2 regions of the Apilactobacillus apisilvae genome follow, and region 1 is predicted to be linked to the other one. Evidence: a T-box and tRNA genes for the amino acid it is inferred to sense, from the RefSeq annotation. Region 1 holds a T-box; the other holds one or more tRNA genes.
The links. The T-box of region 1 lies ahead of MOO46_RS00795 (valine--tRNA ligase). A T-box ahead of a tRNA ligase gene usually reads a tRNA of that ligase, here a tRNA-Val.

Region 1 (9,201 bases):
ACAAGCCTTTTTTTATAACTTTAACATTTATAGGTTCATTATTTAATGCTTTGTAACGAACATAGGCTTCAATTGCACACCCCGCATTGTCAATCTGATAATTGCCTAACATTTTAATGGTTAAATCTTTTAGCTCATTTTTATTATCTGAAAATAAAAATTTTTCACTCCATGAGCCTTCCCTTTCTTTATGAATACAATAATTGTAATCTGGAATAAATAATTTACTTCGCTTATCTTCACAAATTGATTTTATAACATTCAATGCTTCTGTTGGTAATTTACCAACTACACAATCTACTTTCTCTTTAACAATTCCCGCTTTTTGAGCTGCAATTTCACTTAATGTATTGCCTAATATTTTCATATGATCATAACCAATTGTAGTAATAACTGAAACTTTGGGCGTAAAAACATTCGTTGAATCAAGCAAGCCACCGATTCCTACTTCTACTAAAACAATATCTACTGGATTTTTAGCAAAATATAAAAACATCATAGTAGTTACAATTTCAAATTCTGTGGGTCCATCACCTGCTAAATCATCGTCCATTTGCTCTACAATTGGTTTGATTAAATTAATTAAATCAATAATTTCACTATCTTTAATTGGTATTCCATTAACGCTAATCCGCTCATTAAATTTAATTAAAAATGGTGAAGTAAAACTTCCAACATTTAATCCTTCTGCTTGAAAAATATTTCTCAAAAAAGTTAAAGTTGATCCTTTACCATTGGTTCCTGCAATATGAATCCCATTAATTTTATCTTGAGGATTATTTAGTTTAAATAAAAGTGATTTTATAACATCTAAAGTGGGATGCTTACTAAACTTATGTCTTCCATGAATAAAATTTATAGCATCTTCATAATTCATTAACTTTCATCTCCTAAAAAAAGCCGAGCATCAGCTCGACTTTTTAAATTAATTATTTTTGACTTTTAATATCTTCTAGTCTTTGTTTAGCAGCTTCTAATTTAGATTCATTATCAGTTTGTTTTTCTTTTTCAGCATTAACAACTTGTTCAGGTGCATTATCAACAAAACGCTTGTTAGCAAGTTTCTTTTCGGCACGTTGAACTTCAAATGTATAATTATCAATATCTTTTTGAATACGAGTAATTTCTTCATCTAAATCAACAAGTTCAGCTAATGGAATACTAATTTCAGCATCAGTAATAATTCCAGTCATTGATAATTTAGGTGCTTCAATATCTGAACCTACATTAAATTTCTTTGGATGACAGAAACGATCAATATAATGACGATTAGTTTCAAAAATATTCTTTAATTCAGCATTATCAGTTTTAACTAATAAATCAATTGATGATGACATTGGAGCATTAGCCTTAGCACGAATATTTCTAACAACCTTGATTAATTCAATCAATGCAGACATATTCTTTTCGGCCTGATCATCATTAAATTCTTTATTTTCAACTGGATATGGAGCAACCATAATAGATTTACCTTCATGAGGCATTGTTAACCAAATTTTTTCAGTTACAAATGGCATCATTGGGTGCATTAATTTTAGAATTTTATCTAAAACATAAGCCAAGATATTTCTGGTGTTTTCTTTAGCTTTAGCATCATCACCGTTAAGAGTTTCCTTACTCATTTCAATATACCAGTCACAAAAGTCATTCCAGATAAAGTCATATAAAGCACGACCAGCTTCACCAAAGTTATACTTTTCAAATAAATCAGTTACTTGAGTAACGACATTATTCATACGACTTAAAATCCACCGATCAGCTAAATTCCATTCACTTTTATCAGGTAATACTGGTTTATCCATATCACCTAAATTCATGATTACATAACGACTAGCATTCCAAATCTTATTAATGAAATTCCATGCTGATTCGATTTTTTCATAACTAAAGCGAACATCTTGTCCGGCAGTATTACCAGTTGCTAAGAACCATCTTAGTGAATCAACACCATACTTATCGATAACATCCATTGGATCGATTCCGTTACCTAATGATTTGCTCATCTTACGACCTTGTGAATCACGCATTAATCCATGTAGTAACACATCTTTAAATGGACGTTCATTCGTAAATGTTAAGCTTTGGAAAATCATACGAGAAACCCAGAAAAAGATAATATCATATCCAGTAACCAAAGTATTAGTTGGGAAATAACGTTTGAAATCAGCAGAATTTTCATCAGGCCAACCTAAAGTTGAGAAAGGCCATAATGCTGATGAGAACCAAGTATCAAGAACATCTGGATCTTGTTCCCAATTTTCGGCGTCTTTAGGTGCTTCCATTCCAACATACATTTCGCCAGATTGCTTGTTGTACCAAGCTGGAATTCTATGTCCCCACCATAATTGGCGTGAAATAACCCAATCATGAATGTTATCCATCCATTGAGTAAAAGTATTTTCAAAACGTTTTGGAATAAAATTAACTTTATCATCAGTAGATTGATTTTCAACTGCACGGTCAGCTAAAGGCTTCATTTTAACAAACCATTGAGTTGAAAGTCTTGATTCTATTTGTACACCGGTTCTTTCTGAATGACCAACTGCATGGACAATTGGATCAACACTTAACATATATTGTTGATCTTCAAGGTCTTTAACCATTGCTTTTCTGGCTTCAAAACGATCCATCCCATTATACTTTCCAGCGTTTTCATTCATGGTAGCATCGCCATTCATGGTATTGATGCGCTTTAAGTCGTGACGGTTTCCAACTTTAAAGTCGTTAGGGTCGTGAGCAGGTGTGATTTTTACCATTCCAGTTCCAAATTCTGGATCTACATACTTATCAGCAATCACTGGAATTTCGCGGTTCACTAGCGGAACTACAATTTTCTTACCAATTAATTCCTTGTAACGTTCATCGTCGGGATGAACAGCAACAGCAACATCACCGAACATAGTTTCTGGACGAGTAGTGGCAATTTCAATGTAATCTTTACCATCAAAAGTCACACCATCAGCAAATGGATATTTAACATGGTAAAAAGCACCTTTATCATCTTTATGAACAACTTCAATATCTGATAAAGCAGTTTGTGCTTTAGGATCCCAGTTAATAATGTATTGGCCACGATAAATCAAGCCCTTGTTGTATAAATCAACAAACACTTTTTGAACAGCCTCTGATAATCCATCGTCTAAAGTAAAACGTTCTCTACTATAATCCAATGAAAGACCCATTTTAGCCCATTGTTGCTTAATGGTAGAAGCATATTCATCTTTCCATTCCCATACTTTATCGACAAATTTTTCACGTCCTAAATCATATCTGGAAATACCTTGTTCGGCTAATTTAGCTTCAACTTTAGCTTGAGTAGCAATTCCAGCATGATCCATCCCAGGAACCCATACTGTATCGTAACCAAGCATTCTTTTTTGTCTGATTAGCATATCTTGCAATGTAGTATCCCAAGCGTGACCTAAATGCAACTTACCAGTAACATTTGGTGGTGGCAAAACAATTGAATATGGTTTTGCTCTTTTATCGCCACTTGGTTTAAAAACGTCTTCGTCTAACCAAGTTTGATAACGTCCGTTTTCAACAGCACTATGATCATACTTTGTGGACATTTCTGTTTCTTTAGACATCGAATCCCTCCATTTTATAAAAAAAGAGCATCCCATCCCATAGGACGAAATGCTCGTGGTACCACCTAATTTAGAATATAAAAATATTCTATCTCAAAATCCATTTAACGATGGTCCCGTTCATATCTAATATTAGTTCAATATGAAAGCTCACAAGTTACTTTCTTTTTATAACTACGGAAAGTCTTTCAACTAAACAACTTTCTTTCTGTATACATAATTTTAAAAATACTTTCTTGATCATTGCTTTCGTTATTCAATAACTATATATTAGACAATTTTTAATTAATCGTCAACATCATTAGTAACTTTTTTGATGAATTCAACAACTTCCTTAAAATCTGGTTGAGAAGCTATTTCTGGAACAATTTGACGATAAACTACTTTACTATTTTCATCTAAAATGAAAACAATTCTAGCTAAAGCATCAATATCTGAAACATAAGTATCAGTTGATTTTCCAAATGATAGTTCTGAATCAGATAATAATTCCATATTTTGAACGCCCTTGGCAGCACACCAATCTTGTTGTTCTTCAATCGTGTTTTTAGAAATAGTAAAGAAATTTAATTGAGTATATTTATCAGCCTTACGATTAAATTTTTTAGTTTCTAAACTGCATACATCAGAATTTATATCTGGAACAGTACTAATCAATGTCATTTTACCTAAAAAATCATCATTCGTAATTTTGTTACCCTTAGAATTAAGTAAATTAAAAGCTGGTAATTTATCTCCAACATTTAATACTTTATCATCTAAAATAACTTCTTTTCCTAAAAATGTTAATTGCATAAATTCATCCATCCTAACTAAACTTAATAAATTAAAAATACAACTTATATGATTAAATTGCAAGCGATTTATTTGAAATAAAAAAAACTCAACTTAAAATTGAGCTTTTTAAAATTAAAGCAATTCAGAAAATACATCTTCTTGTGCATTTAAGAATTCTTCACCATTTTTAATATCAACAATTTTCACTTTATCTAATGCGCGTTCCATTAATCCTTCAACATCGATCATTGCTTCACATTCACGAGTGCGATATAAATTAGGCTTAGTTCTAGGTGCAGGTGGTGTAAATACTGTACAGCAATCTTCGAAAGGCATGATTGATAAATCATAAGTATCAATGTTTTCAGCAATTCTAATGATTTCGGTCTTATCTAAAGAACTTAATGGTCTTAACACTGGCAAATTGGTAACGTCATTGATAGCCATCATGCTTTCTAACGTTTGAGATGCAACCTGTCCCAAAGATTCACCGGTAAAAATACCTTTACAATGTCTTTTTAATGTTAAGGCAGTTGTTAATCTTAACATCATTCGACGTTGCACAGTCATTAAGTATCCTTCAGGAACTTTATCCTTAATTTCTTCTTGAATTTCAGTAAAAGGAACTTGTAGAAATTGAATGTTCCCACCAAAACGAGTTAACTTTTCAGTTAATTGTTTTGCCTTAGCAAGTGCTTGTTCACTAGTGTATGGAGGACTATAAAAGTGAACCATATCTAATCTAACGCCACGTTTCATCCCTAAATATGAAGCTACTGGAGAATCAATTCCACCAGATAACATCATTGTGGCACGACCACCAGTTCCAACAGGTAATCCACCTGCACCAGAAATAGTTAAACTAGATAAGAAAATTCCATTCATTCTAAACTCAGCACGAATTGTAATATCAGGATCTTTCATTTGAGCTTTAATTCCATCAATTTCATTAACAACTGCACCACCTAATGCATCATTAATTTCATGAGTATTCAAGGGAAAGTTCTTATCTTGTCGTCTAGTATCAATTTTAAAAGTCATCCCTGGTTTATATTGTGATTTAACAATTTCAGCAACAACTTTTTTAGCGGATTCAATATCTTTTTCAACCTTCATAACAGGGGAAAAAGTTTCGATTCCAAAAACATCTTTTAAACGATTCATAATTGAACTTGAATCTTCACCATTTAAAGTAATGTGCAATCGATCTCTTTTAGCGCTTATTTCAAGGTTTTCAAAATTATGAAGTACCCTTTTTACGTTTTTACCAAGTTGTTTAATGAAGTCTTTACGGTTTTTACCTTTAGTAGATAGTTCACCGTAACGAACCATTATCTCAGTATATTGCATTGATTTAACCCTTTCTATGAATTAATCTTCTTGAATTTATCATATAAAATATCAAAAACATCAATAAATCTTTTAGCTTCTTCTACTGTATTATGCTCATCTAATGAAATTCTAACTGCACTAGTTGATTCATCTTCAGGAATTTTCATTGCATTTAGTGTACTAGAAGCTAAGTGCTTTTTAGATGAACATGCACTTGTTGTTGAAATAAATATATCATAACTTTCAAATGCATGAACAATAGTTTCACCTTTTACGCCTTTAATTGCAAAACATAAAATATGTGGTGCAAAATTACTTGTGACCTTAGAGAAAGTAATTATTTTATCATACTTTTTAATATGGTCAAAAATAAGTTGCTTAATATTAACTTGGTTTTGAATTTTTTGCTTTTCATCAGTTTTTAATAGTCTTAAAGCTCTGGCCATTGCAGTAATTGACGGCAAGTTCTCAGTACTACTTCTTAAGTTGTGTTCTTGTCCACCACCGGATAATAAAGGAGCAATTTTTTTACCCTTACGTTTATACATAAACCCTACACCACGGGGAGCATGAAATTTGTGACCAGAAAAGGTAATAAAATCAGCTCGATCATTAAAAATATCATCATGAAGTCCCTTACCAAGACCTTGAACAGCATCAATATGATAACTGACTTTTGAATATTCCTTCAAAGCTTTACCAATTTCTTTTACCGGTTGAATTGAACCAACCTCATTATTAACTGCCATAATTGAAACAAGAATTGTAGTTGGCTTAATTGCTTCTTTTAAATCTTTAACATTCACTTGACCATTTTTATTAACTGGTAAATATGTGATATCAAAGCCTAATTTTGATAGATCTTTCATTGAATTCATTACAGCAGGATGTTCAATTGAACTAGTAATTATATGATTTCCATATTCTCTTCGCTCTAAAGCAGTCCCCTTAATTGCCCAATTATCACCTTCAGTTCCACCACTAGTGAAAAATATCTCTTCTGGTGATACTGACAGTAATTTAGCAATTTGTTGACGTGATTGCTCGAGCAAATGAAATGCTTGCTCTCCAAATTTATGCAAGCTAGATGGATTACCCCAAATTTTTTCACTAACCTTAGCATAAGTATCAATAACACTTAGGTCTGGTTTAGTTGTCGCACTATTATCAAAATAAATCATTTTTGCTACCCTCTTTTCCTTATACTTACTTAAAGTAATAAAATAAACAATGAATAATTATAACAGAAAAAAAGAAGTAATGTCGTTGTATTTTAACAATACCTAAATTACTTCTAAATAAAATTAATCTTTTTTATTTTCTTTTTCATGTTGTTGATAATATTCTTTTTCCATTCTATTAAAAGCACCAGAATCAACGTTATCAATTGCTTTTGAAATTGTTTTTAAACTTTCTTCGTATGAGAAATTATCAAAATACTTTTTAGATTGAATACAAGCATCGTCAACTTCTTCATTACTATTTCGGTAACGATTTGCATATTGCATTAATCTTTCTGCTAAAACTGCATTTTTAATAATGTTATCAGTATCAGAAATTAATTCTTCCATAGCTTTTTCCATATTAGATAACTTTTTATTAATATCATCCATGCTAATTTTAACTTGATTGATGGTAGAACCTAATTTAGATACTTCGTTATATGAATACTTGTATTTTTCCATATATTCATCTGTTAATCCAGGTAAATTTAAATTATCAATTTGACGACGAATATTTAAAAGCTGTAAATCGAATTTTTCAATTTTAGCTCTTGCTTCATCTTCTTCTTTATTAAGATCAGCAACTGAATCATTAATATCCTTTTGTTCTTTTTCAATTGCACTTAATTGTTTTTTTGCATCTTGTTGATGTGCCTGGATATTAGAATAGACAGCTTTATTATCAATAATTAGTTGATAATCATTATTATAAATATCTTCAATTTTATAAATCTTTTCTGCAAACAACTTGGCATTTTTTATTTCATCATGATCTAAAGTATAATTCTTACTTAATTTATTAAGTTCAGAAATTAAAATATGATTTTGACGATGAGCATGATAAATATAATCATATACTAAGTGCATATTCTTTTTAACCTTACGCTTAGCAACAATTTCCTGTTCCATCATTGAATACATAGAATCAATTGATTTTTCAATTTTATAATTATTTTGTTTGGATTCGTCTACTTTTAATTCAGACAACATCTTTAGACCATCTTCAATCATTGATGTTAATTGTTCAATAATTGATGGAATATTATCATCAATGAAGTTATATTCGGTTTGTAACATAGTATTGTGACCACGTTCAACTTCATCTAATTGTTTAGGAAATTCCTTAGACAATGAAGAATAAATTTGGGGAATTTCATCCATTACTGATTTAAGCCATTCAATATTTTTATTTAAATCAGTTAAAATATCTTCGGCAACATATTGATCGCCATCATCAACCGACTTAATAAATTTTTTATACTCTTCCTTAATAGAATTTAAAACATCTTCTAATTTATCACTACTAGGACCATAAGAATAATTTTTTGAAAGCAACTCTTTATTAATATTCTTTATTTCATTATCTAAATCGTCTACTGACCTAGAATGTTGGTCACTAAGATCTTGTAGCTTTTTTAAACCATTATTAATTTCATCCATACTGTTATTAATATTTTTTAGCTTTAATTTAGAATCATTTAATAAGGCTTTAGCTTTAAGCAAACTAAATTTTTTGGCAGCATTATGAGCATTTGCTAGCGATATTTTAATTTCTGGTAATTCATCTTTAGTTAAATTGTTAAATTTTTCTTTATATTCATTAAATTGATCAAAGGAATCACCATTCAAATTAATTTTAGAAGTAGTATCAATAACATCACCAATTGGTGCTTTACTAAGTGTATCTCTTTGATGATCAATCTTTTGAATGTTTTTTAAAACACCTTTTTGGTAAATGAATAGTAGAAAAAGCGCAATCACTACTATTACAACTATAATTATGAAAAGCATTTTTTATATTTCCCCTTAATTTCAATTTAATAATGTCTTTAATTGTAATTTGTTTTTTTTAATAATAAAATAATTTCAGATATATTAAATTATATCATACGTATAAGCTATGAAAACACCTAATAATGAATTTATAGGACAAAGGAGAACTAATATGTCAAAAATTGATGGGTTAATTGTAGAACAAATTAATTCCTTATTAACTGGTGAAAATAACAACACTGCAAATTTAGCAAACGCATCTGCACTATTAATGCAAAGTATTAGTAATATTAGTTGGGCTGGATTTTACTTATACGATGTTAAAAATAACGAATTGATACTAGGACCATTTCAAGGAAAAGTAGCATGTATGCACATAAAAAATGGTTCTGGTGTTTGTGGAACTGCTTTTAAAGAACAAAAAATATTAAGAGTAGAAGATGTTGATAAATTTCCTGGACATATTGCATGTGATTCAAACAGTAAATCAGAAATAGTTATTCCAA
Region 2 (9,201 bases), 440 kb from region 1:
AGCCGGCATCAGCTGTTATATTTAATTGTGAGAATCCTACCGATAATGGAATATTAACAAATAATGTATGCTACTCTGAACTTTTTAATACATGCTGTGAAGATAACTTAACAAAAGATAGTTTGAATCAAGCTATTAAACATTCAAAAAAGCACAAATCTAATTTTCATATTGTTAAATAAATAAAAGTCCTCAAAAGATATATTTTGGGGACTTTTATTTATTTTTTGTTAAGAAGCTCAAGCGATCAAAATAATCACTAAACCAAAATATACTTCTTAGTAAGAATATTTTACCATGGGTTATTTTAATGTAATCATTATTTTTTAAAATGATAATATATCTTTTAAAGTCTATTTTATAAAATATAGAAATATCTTTAATTAATGGAAAATTACAATATTTTTTTACATGTAAACAATATATTTTAAATAAGTCACTAATATAAATACCGTTTTTTAAATTTATTAAAATTACAATCTTAATAAAAAAATAGTTATTATTAAAAATTGGATAAGAATATCTTTTTAAGTCATTAACTATCGGAACTCCTTCAATATTTTCACCTCTTAGATAACAGTATTCTTGAAAATATAATACATTTTTATTTTTATATTTAATTTTACTTCTTAAACTATCATATTGATGTTTTAAACTATTAAAACTTAAAAAATAATTATAATTAACCGTATTAGTATTCATAAAATTAATAAGTTCATTAAAGTTATTGAAAAAATGAGTTTTATATTTTATTACTCCATCTATATCTAAACAATTATATCTTAGTTCCAAATAATTATTTAAAGACCAAAACATGATATAGAATCCTAAATTTTTAGAATAATAAAAAAATTTATTAGTATTTATATTGCCAAAATGCTTTAAATAGTTACTGCCTAATATCCATAGAGAATGGATATTTATTTTTTTGTAACCAGCTATTCTTTCTTTTAGCCTTTCACTACTAATCGGACTACATTGAAATTCAAAAGCGATATTTTTATTTATTAAATCAGGTCGTTGCTTTATACACGGTATGTAATATTCCATTTTAGTATTCTTATTATTAATAAATTTTAAAATTTGAAGTTTTCCTTTAATGTGTTCACTACTTTCATTTTCATGAAGATTAGGACAATCACTATTTGAAAAATGTGAAAAATGATTCACCTTATTTTTACACTCTTTTAAAATGACTTTAGATAAACAAATTGGACAATAGTAATCATTATTTTTATTAGCATAAATTGACATAACCGTTTCAGTACCTTTTTTAGCTATTAACAAAATAATTCACCCTAACAATATATACGAAAAAAGCTAGTATTTTTAAGTACTAGCTTTTATTTTGCAAAATATTTTTTTAAGGTTGGTAAAGCATTAACTTTAATCATTAACTTACCATCATCAGATAAAGTAGCTATAGGAATTCTGCTTTTAGAAGCATATTCCAATGATAGAGAAACGTCTCTTTGAAATATAACCTTATCATCATTATTATATCCATCAGGTAAAGTCATATATAAATAATAATCATCATTATATTTATATAAATAAGTCTCTGGCATTTTATTTTCCAAAGCTTTTGAAAGTCCAATTAAATCCTCAAATGAATTAAATTTAAGAGTAATATTAGTAACTAAAGTATTGGGATTTTCATTGTCCATACTTTTAGCAGCATTTACAAGTTGAGAAATTGATTTATTAATCATATCATTTTGTTTAGAACCCATTAATCCATCAATTTCATTTTTAATTTTCTTAAGATTATATAATAAATTATCTCTTCCATTTTGATCTTTAATCTCTTGGTTGAAATTATTAATATGCTTATTCAATTCAAAGCTCAAATTTTCAAGATCTTCATGTTCTGAATTATTATATCCATTATTTTTATTATTAGTTGTCTTATTAAAATTATCATTAGATAATTTATTTTTATCAATGTCTTGATCACTTAAATGGTTATTTTTAATGAACATTTCAAGTCCAGACTTATTAGGCACTACTTGAAATGTAACAGCAGAAGTATCCTTAAATTCCTTATCAGCATCAATTTCTTCTAAAATACCATATAAGAATGATTCAATACGGTCTTCATCACCCAGTAGCGACAATACATCTACTCCTCGCTCAGACAACTCATCATTACTTATAATAACTTTAATTGTATCTTCGTTTATACGTTGCATTTCCATAAAAGAGCACCTCACTTCTATTTAAATTTTATATCATTAATCATGAACAAGTAAACAATAAAACTCAATTAATATCAAGCATAAGTCCTAATTTTGCAAGCATAATATTAGACTTATTTCCAGAATATTTAACTGTTTCATTTAATAAATCACTAAGAACACCATACTGTGGTAAATGACTAATAATAACGCACTTAGCTTTAGAATCACGAATTAACTTACCAGTTTCTTTAGAAGTCATATGCCATTTTATTCCTTTTTTATCCTCATAAAAATTAGTATCAGTGATTAGTATATCTGCATCACTACAAAAATCAACCAATCCATCAAAGTATTTAGTATCTGAAGTAAATACTAAAGTTTTTTTAGTAGATTTTTCAAGGATTTTTACAGCATAAGATGGAACTGGATGCTTAGTTTTTAAAAAAGTTATCGTGAACGGATCTAAATTCAATTTTTTATTTTCATTATATGGCATTGCTTTAGTATCATTATTCCAATTAAGGCCTTCAAAAGAATATTCATCATCAGTGTTCCCATAAATTGGTAGAGTTGGTTCCTTTCTGTTTTCTTTATTTAGTTGCCAATAATATTCTAAAACCCCAACATCAGCTTTATGATCATGATGATAATGAGATAATATTAATGCATCTAATTGTAAAGGATCTAAATACTTTTCCAACTCTAATAAAACACCACTACCACAATCCAAAAGCAGATTGAAATTACCACTTTGAATTAAGTACCCACTAGTTCCTACACCATCATATGGATAACCACCATAGTAGCCTAAAACTCTAACTTTCATAAAAACAGCACCTCCGACTTGTTTAATACATACTTTAGTGTAAATATATAGTTATAGTTTGTAAAATATTTGAACAAAACAAAAGAGGAAAAAATGGACAAAAATATAAAAATAACATTTGGTAATAATTACATTATCAATTTAATAAAGAAAAAGCACCCTAGTAGGAAAATATATATTTTTAAATCAATCAATAATGTTAATCAAAATTATCAAATAGTTGATTTTAGTAATAAAAGATCTATCTTTAAAAATAAATTAGAATATAGAATCATTTATAGCAACTCTATAAATGATAATAAGGAAATGGTAAACTATCTATATTTTAACTTAGATGAAGAAAATACAAAAATATTAAAAGCCAATATGATAAATATTAAATATAAAAATGTTAATTCAATTTATATGTTAAAAGAAGACTTTGGTAAAAAAAGAGATATATTAATGACCTGTTGGAAAAGTTATAAAGATTTTTACCACTGGTTTCATAATAATCCAGTGGTAAAAATTAGTGATTTATCGATGACATATAAAAAAGATAGATGTTTATAGTAAACATCTATCTTTAAATTTCAAAAATTAAGGAGAATGAGAGATTCGAACTCTCGCGTGGTTTGACCCACCTAGCGGTTTTCAAGACCGCCCCCTTCAGCCACTTGGGTAATTCTCCATATATAATGACCCGTACGGGATTCGAACCCATGTTACTGCCGTGAAAGGGCAGTGTCTTAAACCACTTGACCAACGGGTCTTTAAATTAAAATATAAAAAAACATTATCCAAATAAGGATAATCTTAAAAGTTACGGTTCGTACGAGACTCGAACTCGTGACCTCCTGCGTGACAGGCAGGCGTCCTAAACCAACTAGACCAACGAACCAACAAAATTGCGGGAGATGGATTTGAACCATCGACCTCCGGGTTATGAGCCCGACGAGCTACCAGACTGCTCTATCCCGCGATAATATAATAATGACCCGTACGGGATTCGAACCCATGTTACTGCCGTGAAAGGGCAGTGTCTTAAACCACTTGACCAACGGGTCGCAACGGAGAAGGAGAGATTCGAACTCTCGCGCCGGAAAACCGACCTACACCCTTAGCAGGGGCGCCTCTTCAGCCACTTGAGTACTTCTCCAAAATGGGCCTAAATGGACTCGAACCATCGACCTCACGCTTATCAGGCGTGCGCTCTCAACCAACTGAGCTATAGGCCCATTAAACCAAAAGCGGGTAACGAGAATCGAACTCGCGACAATAGCTTGGAAGGCTATGGTTTTACCACTAAACTATACCCGCATAATAATTAAGTTAAATGGCGCGGGACAGAATCGAACTGCCGACACACGGAGCTTCAATCCGTTGCTCTACCAACTGAGCTACCGAGCCATATTAAAGCGGTTCGTACGAGACTCGAACTCGTGATCTCCTGCGTGACAGGCAGGCGTCCTAAACCAACTAGACCAACGAACCGTAAATTGCGGGAGATGGATTTGAACCAACGACCTCCGGGTTATGAGCCCGACGAGCTACCAGACTGCTCTATCCCGCGATAATAAGGAGAATGAGAGATTCGAACTCTCGCGTGGTTTGACCCACCTAGCGGTTTTCAAGACCGCCCCCTTCAGCCACTTGGGTAATTCTCCATTTAAAATTTAAAATCAAAGCCCCAATATTATGGACCTTGTAGGACTCGAACCTACGACCGGACGGTTATGAGCCGTCTGCTCTAACCAACTGAGCTAAAGGTCCAAGTCCTAAATCGCGGCAGAGGGGATCGAACCCCCGACCTCCCGGGTATGAACCGGACGCTCTAGCCAGCTGAGCTACACCGCGAAATAAATTTTTGTTGTAAAGAGCACTTTGACCCTATCGGGAAGACAGGATTCGAACCTGCGACCCCCTGGTCCCAAACCAGGTGCTCTACCAAGCTGAGCTACTTCCCGAAAAATGCACCCAGTAGGACTCGAACCTACAACCTTCTGATTCGTAGTCAGACACTCTATCCAGTTGCGCTATGGGTGCAATATTAATGCCGAGGACCGGGATCGAACCGGTACGGTTATTACTAACCGCAGGATTTTAAGTCCTGTGCGTCTGCCAATTCCGCCACCCCGGCATATTAATGAATTGACAAAGCGGAAGACGGGATTCGAACCCGCGACCCCCACCATGGCAAGGTGATGTTCTACCACTGAACTACTTCCGCATAAATGCCGACTAGAGGATTCGAACCTCCGACCCCCTGTTTACAAGACAGATGCTCTGCCAGCTGAGCTAAGTCGGCATATATAAAACAAAAATATTTAGTTTTAATGAGCCGTGGCAGGTTCGAACTGCCGACCCTCTGATTAAAAGTCAGATGCTCTACCGGCTGAGCTAACGGCTCGTAGATATGGAGGATACAGGGCTCGAACCTGTGACCTCCTGCTTGTAAGGCAGATGCTCTCCCAACTGAGCTAATCCTCCATAATTAAAATAGCGCGGCAACTTCCTACCCTTGCAAGAGGCGATCCTCTAACTACTCTCGGCGTTTAGAAGCTTAACTACTGTGTTCGGCATGGGAACAGGTGTATCCTTCTAGCTATCGCCACCACACTATTTTTCTAAAAGAACTTCGTTCTTTCAAAACTAGATATTATCATTTCTAAATGAGAACAACCTTACTTGGTTAAGTCCTCGACCAATTAGTACTAGTCCGCTCCATACATCGCTGCACTTCCACTTCTAGCCTATCTACCTAATCATCTCTCAGGGGTCTTACTTCCATAAAGGAATGGGAAATTTCATCTTGAGGTGGGTTTCACACTTAGATGCTTTCAGCGTTTATCTCAACCATACATAGCTACCCAGCTGTGCCCCTGGCGGGACAACTGGTACACCAGCGGTATGTCCATCTCGGTCCTCTCGTACTAGAGATAGCTCCCCTCAAATTTCCTACGCCCGCGACGGATAGGGACCGAACTGTCTCACGACGTTCTGAACCCAGCTCGCGTACCGCTTTAATGGGCGAACAGCCCAACCCTTGGGACCAACTACAGCCCCAGGATGCGATGAGCCGACATCGAGGTGCCAAACCTCCCCGTCGATGTGAACTCTTGGGGGAGATAAGCCTGTTATCCCCAGGGTAGCTTTTATCCGTTGAGCGATGGCCCTTCCATATGGTACCACCGGATCACTAAGCCCGACTTTCGTCCCTGCTCGACCTGTCTGTCTCGCAGTCAAGCTCCCTTGTGCCTTTACACTCTGCGAATGATTTCCAACCATTCTGAGGGAACCTTTGGGCGCCTCCGTTACTATTTGGGAGGCGACCGCCCCAGTCAAACTGCCAATCAGACACTGTCTCCCACCACGATAAGTGGTGCGGGTTAGAGTGTTAGCACAGCGAGGGTAGTATCCCAACAATGCCTCCACCGAAACTAGCGTTCCGGTTTCTACGGCTCCTACCTATCCTGTACAAGCTATGTCAACACCCAATATCAAATTACAGTAAAGCTCCATGGGGTCTTTCCGTCCTGTCGCGGGTAACCTGCTTCTTCACAGGTATCTCAATTTCACCGAGTCTCTCGTTGAGACAGTGCTTAGATCGTTACGCCTTTCGTGCGGGTCGGAACTTACCCGACAAGGAATTTCGCTACCTTAGGACCGTTATAGTTACGGCCGCCGTTTACTGGGGCTTCGTTTCTGAGCTTCGCCGAAGCTAACTCATCCACTTAACCTTCCAGCACCGGGCAGGCGTCAGCCCCTATACTTCATCTTACGATTTTGCAGAAACCTGTGTTTTTGATAAACAGTCGTCTAAGCCTTTTCACTGCGGCTGCACGTAGTGCAGCACCCCTTCTCCCGAAGTTACGGGGTCATTTTGCCGAGTTCCTTAACGAGAGTTCACTCGCTCACCTTAGGATACTCTCCTCGACTACCTGTGTCGGTTTGCGGTACGGGTAGTTAATTACTCACTAGAAACTTTTCTCGGTAGTGTGACGTGGCTTACTTCCCTACTTAAATTCGGTCCTCATCACAGCTTGTCAACCCGCTGAAAAGCATTTCACTCTTCAACTGACTTGCTGCTTGAACGCACATCCAATAGTGCGCACAAGTTAGCCTCCTACGTCCTTCCATCGTTCAAACATAATTAACTAGTACAGGAATATCAACCTGTTATCCATCGCCTACGCCTCTAGGCCTCGGCTTAGGTCCCGACTTACCCTGGGAGGACGAGCCTTCCCCAGGAAACCTTAGTCATTCGGTGGATTAGATTCTCACTAATCTTTCGCTACTCATACCGGCATTCTCACTTCTAAGCGCTCCATCAGTCCTTACGGTCTAACTTCGTTGCCCTTAGAACGCTCTCCTATCACATGACTACGTCATGTCCACAATCTCGGTAATATGCTTAGCCCCGGTAAATTTTCGGCGCAGAATCACTCGACTAGTGAGCTATTACGCACTCTTTAAATGGTGGCTGCTTCTGAGCCAACATCCTAGTTGTCTGTGCAACTCCACATCCTTTTCCACTCAGCATATATTTAGGGACCTTAATTGGTGGTCTGGGCTGTTCCCCTTTCGACGGTGGATCTTATCACTCATCGTCTGACTCCCGGACATATAAATCAATGGTATTCGGAGTTTATCTGAATTTAGTAACCCATGACGGGCCCCTCATCCAAACAGTGGCTCTACCTCCATGATTCTAAATCCGAGGCTAGCCCTAAAGCTATTTCGGAGAGAACCAGCTATCTCCAAGTTCGTTTGGAATTTCACCGCTACCCACATTTCATCTCAGCACTTTTCAACGTACACGAGTTCGGCCCTCCGGTGCGTTTTACCGCACTTTCAGCCTGAACATGGGTAGATCACCTGGTTTCGGGTCTATCTCAACATACTCAAACGCCCTATTCAGACTCGCTTTCGCTACGGCTCCGGTCTTATCCACCTTAACCTTGCATGTTAACATAACTCGCCGGTTCATTCTACAAGAGGCACGCTATCACCCATTAACGGGCTCTAACTGTTTGTAAGCACATGGTTTCAGGAACTATTTCACTCCCCTTCCGGGGTGCTTTTCACCTTTCCCTCACGGTACTGGTTCACTATCGGTCACTAGGGAGTATTTAGCTTTGGGAGATGGTCCTCCCGGATTCCAACGACGTTCCACGTGTGTCGCTGTACTCAGGATCCTGAACTGAGGTTAAACAATTTCGTCTACGGGGCTATCACCCTGTATCGCCTAGCTTCCCAGCTAGTTCGACTATTGTCTAACTTGGTAACTCAAATGTTCAGTCCTACAACCCCAAAGAGCAAGCTCTTTGGTTTGAGCTGTTCCCCGTTCGCTCGCCGCTACTTAGGGAATCGAAATTTCTTTCTCTTCCTGTGGGTACTTAGATGTTTCAGTTCCCCACGTCTGCCGCCAAATTAGCTAATTAATTCACTAATTGGTGATAACCGATTAAGGTTATCGAGTTTCCTCATTCGGAAATCTTCGGATCAAAGCTTACGTACAGCTCCCCGAAGCATATCGGTGTTAGTCCCGTCCTTCATCAGCTCCTAGTGCCAAGGCATCCACCATGCGCCCTTCATAACTTAACCTGTTCATCACTTCGTGATGTTTGGTTAATTGAGTATAATACGAATAAAACTTTTTAAAAAACTCAAAATAACGCGGTGTTCTCGGTTAAAATTGTATTTAATACAAATTTTAATGTTAATTTTAGAAATTAATAATATCTAGTTTTCAAAGAACCAAGTTCAACACTTTCGTGTCAATGGAGAATAGCGGAATCGAACCGCTGACCTCCTGCTTGCAAAGCAGGTGCTCTCCCAGCTGAGCTAATTCCCCATATAAGGTTTTGTGGTAATCCACTAGTCCTATGGGCCTAAATGGACTCGAACCATCGACCTCACGCTTATCAGGCGTGCGCTCTCAACCAACTGAGCTATAGGCCCAAAAAGCATAAGCTTCTTTTGAGAGTAAACCTCTCAAAACTGAATAAGATTGATAACCTAATGTAAGTTTCCGTAATATCCTTAGAAAGGAGGTGATCCAGCCGCAGGTTCTCCTACGGCTACCTTGTTACGACTTCACCCTAATCATCTGTCCCACCTTAGACAACTAGCTCCCGAAGGTTACTCCATCGTCTTTGGGTGTTACAAACTCTCATGGTGTGACGGGCGGTGTGTACAAGGCCCGGGAACGTA

Region 2: it encodes a tRNA-Val, which carries the amino acid that the T-box ahead of MOO46_RS00795 (valine--tRNA ligase) is inferred to sense. The anticodon was not compared.

The regions. Positions count from the first base shown of each region.
Region 1 is NZ_CP093362.1:150,849-160,049, reverse strand. Features, by position in the region: gene MOO46_RS00800 (bifunctional folylpolyglutamate synthase/dihydrofolate synthase) at 1-877, opposite strand, end outside; gene MOO46_RS00795 (valine--tRNA ligase) at 930-3,590, opposite strand; T-box leader at 3,628-3,843, opposite strand; gene MOO46_RS00790 (thiol peroxidase) at 3,876-4,385, opposite strand; gene thiI (tRNA uracil 4-sulfurtransferase ThiI) at 4,500-5,717, opposite strand; gene MOO46_RS00780 (cysteine desulfurase family protein) at 5,732-6,880, opposite strand; gene MOO46_RS00775 (septation ring formation regulator EzrA) at 7,004-8,713, opposite strand; gene MOO46_RS00770 (GAF domain-containing protein) at 8,868-9,201, shown strand, end outside.
Region 2 is NZ_CP093362.1:591,686-600,886, forward strand. Features, by position in the region: gene MOO46_RS02960 (DsbA family protein) at 1-182, shown strand, start outside; gene MOO46_RS02965 (competence protein CoiA) at 217-1,287, opposite strand; gene MOO46_RS02970 (adaptor protein MecA) at 1,344-2,198, opposite strand; gene MOO46_RS02975 (MBL fold metallo-hydrolase) at 2,263-3,006, opposite strand; gene MOO46_RS02980 (hypothetical protein) at 3,100-3,558, shown strand; tRNA gene MOO46_RS02985 (tRNA-Ser) at 3,589-3,676, opposite strand; tRNA gene MOO46_RS02990 (tRNA-Glu) at 3,685-3,757, opposite strand; tRNA gene MOO46_RS02995 (tRNA-Asp) at 3,812-3,886, opposite strand; tRNA gene MOO46_RS03000 (tRNA-Met) at 3,894-3,967, opposite strand; tRNA gene MOO46_RS03005 (tRNA-Glu) at 3,980-4,052, opposite strand; tRNA gene MOO46_RS03010 (tRNA-Ser) at 4,057-4,144, opposite strand; tRNA gene MOO46_RS03015 (tRNA-Ile) at 4,149-4,223, opposite strand; tRNA gene MOO46_RS03020 (tRNA-Gly) at 4,235-4,305, opposite strand; tRNA gene MOO46_RS03025 (tRNA-Phe) at 4,323-4,395, opposite strand; tRNA gene MOO46_RS03030 (tRNA-Asp) at 4,405-4,479, opposite strand; tRNA gene MOO46_RS03035 (tRNA-Met) at 4,485-4,558, opposite strand; tRNA gene MOO46_RS03040 (tRNA-Ser) at 4,565-4,652, opposite strand; tRNA gene MOO46_RS03045 (tRNA-Ile) at 4,685-4,758, opposite strand; tRNA gene MOO46_RS03050 (tRNA-Met) at 4,769-4,842, opposite strand; tRNA gene MOO46_RS03055 (tRNA-Pro) at 4,879-4,952, opposite strand; tRNA gene MOO46_RS03060 (tRNA-Arg) at 4,958-5,031, opposite strand; tRNA gene MOO46_RS03065 (tRNA-Leu) at 5,040-5,125, opposite strand; tRNA gene MOO46_RS03070 (tRNA-Gly) at 5,144-5,215, opposite strand; tRNA gene MOO46_RS03075 (tRNA-Thr) at 5,221-5,293, opposite strand; tRNA gene MOO46_RS03080 (tRNA-Lys) at 5,323-5,395, opposite strand; tRNA gene MOO46_RS03085 (tRNA-Val) at 5,403-5,475, opposite strand; rRNA gene rrf (5S ribosomal RNA) at 5,488-5,604, opposite strand; rRNA gene MOO46_RS03095 (23S ribosomal RNA) at 5,674-8,592, opposite strand; tRNA gene MOO46_RS03100 (tRNA-Ala) at 8,770-8,842, opposite strand; tRNA gene MOO46_RS03105 (tRNA-Ile) at 8,875-8,949, opposite strand; rRNA gene MOO46_RS03110 (16S ribosomal RNA) at 9,035-9,201, opposite strand, start outside.